DNA from 2 places in the Epibacterium sp. HA2-3 genome. Region 1 is predicted to be linked to the other one. Evidence: riboswitches for the same ligand, from Rfam matches in the RefSeq annotation. Region 1 holds a riboswitch; the other holds the start of a gene.

Region 1 (2,454 bases):
TGTTGGCTTCGGTCTCGGTGATCTCGATCAGCTTGGGTGGGGCCAGATTGAGGGCGGCACATTGCGCCCGAAACCCGTCAAACCGGTTGCGTGAGCGGTCCGAGGTCGAAAATCGCAACGCCAGAAATCCGGTGCGCTCGTGGCCGTAGAGGGCAAACTGGCGCGCGACTTCTGCGGCGGCCTGCGCGTTGGACACATGCGCGCTGGGCCAGTCGGGCAGAGGGTCGTGAAACATCAGGCAGACGGGGATGTCGCGCGCCCGAGCCTGTGCGAGCGGTACACTCTCCTGTGGCGCGGCCATTGTCACCAACAGGCCGTCTACATCCTTACTCAGGAGAGTTGTGAGAATGTCATTGTCCGTTTCGTCATCGTAATTGGAGCTGGCGACCAACAGCTGATACCCGTGGCTGCGCAACTCTTCCTGAGCCCCCTGCACGGCCTCCGCAAACACCGGGTTGGCGAGCGACGGAATAAGGCAGCCGACGGTCATGCTCTTGCGGCTTTGCAAGGCGCGTCCGGTCGCGGAAAAGACAAAACCCATGCGCCGCGCTGCATCTTCCACACGTGCGCGGGTCTCAGCGCTGGCGGGGCCGGATTTATTTAGCACGCGACTCGCGGTTGCGACGCCACATCCGGCAGCGAGGGCGACATCCTTGATGGTTATGCGGGTCCTGTCGGTCATTTGAACCTTTTGCGAGTCGTGAGATGGAAACGTTTCCAGCCCAGCAAATAGCGGGATAGGGGCACAGTTTTGTGACGTTTGGCACGAAACGCAGCCGGATGACCTAACGGGCGCTCGATGGTTCGGCGTGCCCTGTGCATTGACAATGCCGCAGAGGCTGCCTAGCTCTTTTCCATTCTCAGGGCGGGGTGAAATTCCCCACCGGCGGTTATAGCCCGCGAGCGCCACCTCTACGGGGTGGGTCAGCAGATCCGGTGGAATTCCGGGGCCGACGGTCATAGTCCGGATGGGAGAGAATGTACTGCGTGTACCGATGGGTGCATGTGGTCTTTTGCGCTCTGGGATTCTGTCATGTTGAAAGGATCAATAGCTATGACAAAATCCCCAAAATTCGCCTTCATCAAGGCGCAGTGGCATGCCGATATCGTGGATCAGGCATTGATCGGGTTCCAAGACCAACTCGCCGAGTTTGGGCTTGAAGCCGCCGTCGACGTCTTCGACGTGCCCGGCGCGTTCGAGATGCCGCTGCTGGCTCAGAAACTTGCGGCCACGGGTGAGTATGACGCGATCGCTGCGGCTGCTCTGGTCGTGGATGGCGGGATCTACCGCCATGATTTCGTGGCACAGGCGGTGGTGTCCGGGTTGATGGAGGCCGGCCTCAAGACAGGCGTGCCGGTGCTGTCGGTATCTCTCACGCCGCATCATTTCCAGCCGAGCGAGGAACACCAGACCTTCTATCACGCGCATTTTGTGAAGAAGGGCCGCGAGGCTGCACAGGCGGCAGCGCGGATGGCCAATCTGTACCGCGATCCTACCCCAACTCCGGTCGAGGCCGCGGCCTAAATGGCCTGCGCCGCACCTCTCAGAAAAAGAAGTGCGGCGCTTCTTTGAGTTCAGGATGCGGTAAGCGCACGTTGCAAGGCACGATAAGAGGCCTTCGGCGTGCGCTTCAGCGTCTCAAAGTCGACATGCACCAGACCAAAGCGTTTCTCGTACCCGAGCGCCCATTCGTAATTGTCGAGAAGTGACCACAGAAAGTAACCCTTCACCGGGACGCCCTCTGCAATCGCTTGGCGTACCCGCGCAAGGTGTGCCTCAACGTAGGCGATGCGGGCTGCGTCCGGCACCTCGCCCTCCAGAAGCACATCCGGGTTTGCCATGCCGTTCTCGGTCACGATGAGCGGCAGACCTCCGGTGTAGTCTTCGGCTGTGCGCTTCAGGAACTTGTAAAGCCCATCTGGATAAATCTCCCACCCCATCTGGGTCGTGGGCAGTTCGCCCACCAGCTCTGCGTAATGGGGCCAGGGGCCATTGTCTGGACCGATCACCTTGCGAGTGTAATAGTTCAAACCGCACCAATCGACCTTTTGGGTGATGGTGGCGAAATCGTCCTGCCAGCCCTGCGGCAAATGGGGTTCGAGCCCGCGCAAGGCTGCTTCGGGATAAGCGCCTTTAAAGACCCCGCCGAGGAAAAAGCGGTTGTAGATCGCATCATAGGTTTCTGCCGCGGCCTGAGCTTGGGCACTCTGATCCAGCGGCTCCGCCCATTCAAAATTGAACACCGCACCGAGGTTGTTCATTCCAAGGCCCCGCATCACTTCGATGGCGCGGCCATGGGACAACAGGACATGGTGCATGGCCCGTGCGGTGGCGCGGATGTCGCGCAGACCGGGCGCGTGATGGCCCAGAAAATGCGAAAGCCACCCAACGCACCAGGGTTCGTTGATGGGTGCCACGGAATACATCCGGTCGCCGATCCGGGACATGATGAC
Region 2 (2,454 bases), on a different replicon from region 1:
AGCGCGCATCACCGATGTGATCCGCATTCATCGCGCCAATGGCGACGCTGCGCAAAAACTCGACCTCGAAGGGATCACGCTTGATGGCGAAGGCGGCTTCTATGTGGCGTCCGAGGGCCGCACGGAACGCGCGATCCCGCACGCGATCTATCACGTCAGCGCCGAGGGCCTGATCAAAACCAACAAGGGTGAAATCGCGATCCCCGCAGAGCTGCAGTCCGTCGAGAAGCGCTTTGGCTTTGAAGGCATCACCAAGGTTGGCAACACGCTCTGGATGGCGGTGCAGCGTGAGTGGAAAGACGATCCCGAAAACCATGTAAAGCTGGTTTCCTACAATCTGGATACCAAGGAATGGGGCGCCGTTCTTTATCCAAAGGCAGCGCCGGCCACAGGCTGGGTTGGTCTGTCGGAAATCGTGGCGCATGGCGATCATGTCTATGTGATTGAGCGCGACAACCAGCATGATGACCGCGCAGTCACCAAGAAGATCTATCGCATTGCGCTCTCGGATATGGTTCCTGCCCCGCTTGGCAGCGATCTCCCTGTCGTGACAAAGGAAGAGGTCCGCGACCTGCTGCCTGACCTGAAATCCACCGGCGGCTATGTGCTCGACAAGGTTGAAGGTCTGGCCATCCTGGCAGACGGCACCGCTTGGGTGTCGACCGACAATGACGGTGTCGATGACAGCTCTGGCGAGACGATGTTCTGGTCGTTCAAGGTCGACTGATCCGACCCACGATCTGTCCGGCGCCTGCCATCATGGCGCCGACGTCGCCGCACAGCAAAGGGGTCCCTAGCGGGGCCTCTTTTTTGCATCTTACGTCGCGCGCAATTCGCAGCTGCGTGCTTTTCTTTGCGCAATCGCTTCGCTATCAGGTTCATGCCTCATCATGAGGCGATATTCTCAGGGCAGGGTGAAAGTCCCTACCGGTGGTCACAGCCCACGAGCGGCCCTTGGTTTGACAAGGGTGACAGCAGACCCGGCGCAATTCCGGGGCCGACGGTCACAGTCCGGATGAAAGAGAATGGAGAGACCCGCGCCCTTCGCCATGTGCAGGAGGGCTTTGGGTCTATTCGTTTGCCTTGGGTCAATTGCGGACCGAGGAAAGGACAACACGCAGATGACTCAATCGCTTCCTACCCCGCTCAAGGCGGCTGGCCTCATGGTCATCGCCGGAGCCTGCTTTGCGCTGGTGAACACCGCACTGCAATCGGCCACGATGCTGCATGGGGCCTCTGCTCCGATGGTGACTTTCTGGCAGTATCTGATCGCGCTTCTGTTTTACATCCCATGGATCTGGCGCAACTGGACTGCCGTTCTGTCGACCCGGCAAATGATCACCCATGTGATCCGGGTCGTGCTGGCCGTTGCCGGTGTGCAACTCTGGACGCTTGGGCTGGCCCATGTGCCAATCTGGCAGGCGATTGCCTTGATCTTGCTTTCGCCCTTTTTTGTCACCATCGGCGCGGGTCTTTTCCTCGGCGAAGATGTTTCCTTGCACCGCTGGGGCGCTGTTGTTGTGGGCATCTTTGGTGGCATGGTGATCCTGGCCCCGTGGTCAGATCGCTTCCAGATCGCGGCCCTTCTGCCAGTCGCTGCGGCGGCCTTTTGGGCTGCGAGTTCCGTTGTGACCAAGCACCTCACACGGCGCGATAGCACCGAGACGGTCACGATCTATCTGCTGCTGCTGCTCAGCCCTGCAAATGCGCTCCTGTCACTTGGTGGCGGCTTTGCACTGCCAGAAGGCACTATCTGGCTTGTGATTGGCGCGGGACTGTTGACAGCTCTGGCGCAGCATAGCCTGGTGCGGGCCTACACGCTGGCAGATGCAGCGTTCCTTCAACCCTTTGATCACCTGAAACTGGTCTTCAACGTGGGGCTGGGCGCAGTTGTCTTTGGGTTCTTGCCGGATGGCAACATGTGGCTGGGCACCGCGCTGATCATTGTTGCAAGCGCCTATCTGCTGAATAGAGAGGCCCGTGCTAAACCGGGTTCAGCCGCGCAAAACGCCTGAGACCATCTCGGCAAATGGGGCGCGGGCCTGAACCTTAGCCGTACTCAGCACGCTGGCATCGTAATATCGCCCCCAGGCGTCGTGCGTACATCCCATCAGGGACGCAGCTCCCAAGAGCTGCGTCACCACGCCCAATGCCCCGGCAACGCCTTTGCCCTCCCAGCGCTCGGTGGCTTGCACGGTGGCGACGAGGCTTTCAAACAAGGTCGCAAAAGACGTACCCCCGTCACGTGGCAGCGCCTGATCCAAAAGCTCTCGCAACACGATCTGGGCCGAGGCGCAATCCGCCTGCAACGCCGATTGGTAGGCTGCAAAGAACGTCTCCAGTTGCTCTTCTGGCGGGCGGTCATCTTCCATCGCATCAAACAACAGTTGCAGTACCGACGACGCCGCCTGTTCAACCGCCAAAGCATAGAGCGCGTTCTTGCTCCCAAAATGG

Evidence for each region. A riboswitch is a leader RNA that binds a small molecule or an ion and turns the genes downstream of it on or off. The one in region 1 is predicted to bind FMN.
Region 2: linked by a shared signal. The riboswitch ahead of ACZ1HH_RS11725 (DMT family transporter) and the one ahead of ACZ1HH_RS17890 (6,7-dimethyl-8-ribityllumazine synthase) in region 1 are both predicted to bind FMN.

Annotation. Positions count from the first base shown of each region.
Region 1 covers NZ_JBVFUL020000002.1:718,388-720,841, forward strand. Annotated here, with positions in the region: gene ACZ1HH_RS17885 (LacI family DNA-binding transcriptional regulator) at 1-682, opposite strand, end outside; FMN riboswitch at 853-984, shown strand; gene ACZ1HH_RS17890 (6,7-dimethyl-8-ribityllumazine synthase) at 1,055-1,525, shown strand; gene ACZ1HH_RS17895 (GH1 family beta-glucosidase) at 1,576-2,454, opposite strand, start outside.
Region 2 covers NZ_CM172490.1:2,509,884-2,512,337, forward strand. Annotated here, with positions in the region: gene ACZ1HH_RS11720 (esterase-like activity of phytase family protein) at 1-727, shown strand, start outside; FMN riboswitch at 897-1,031, shown strand; gene ACZ1HH_RS11725 (DMT family transporter) at 1,122-2,015, shown strand; gene ACZ1HH_RS11730 (TetR/AcrR family transcriptional regulator) at 1,995-2,454, opposite strand, start outside.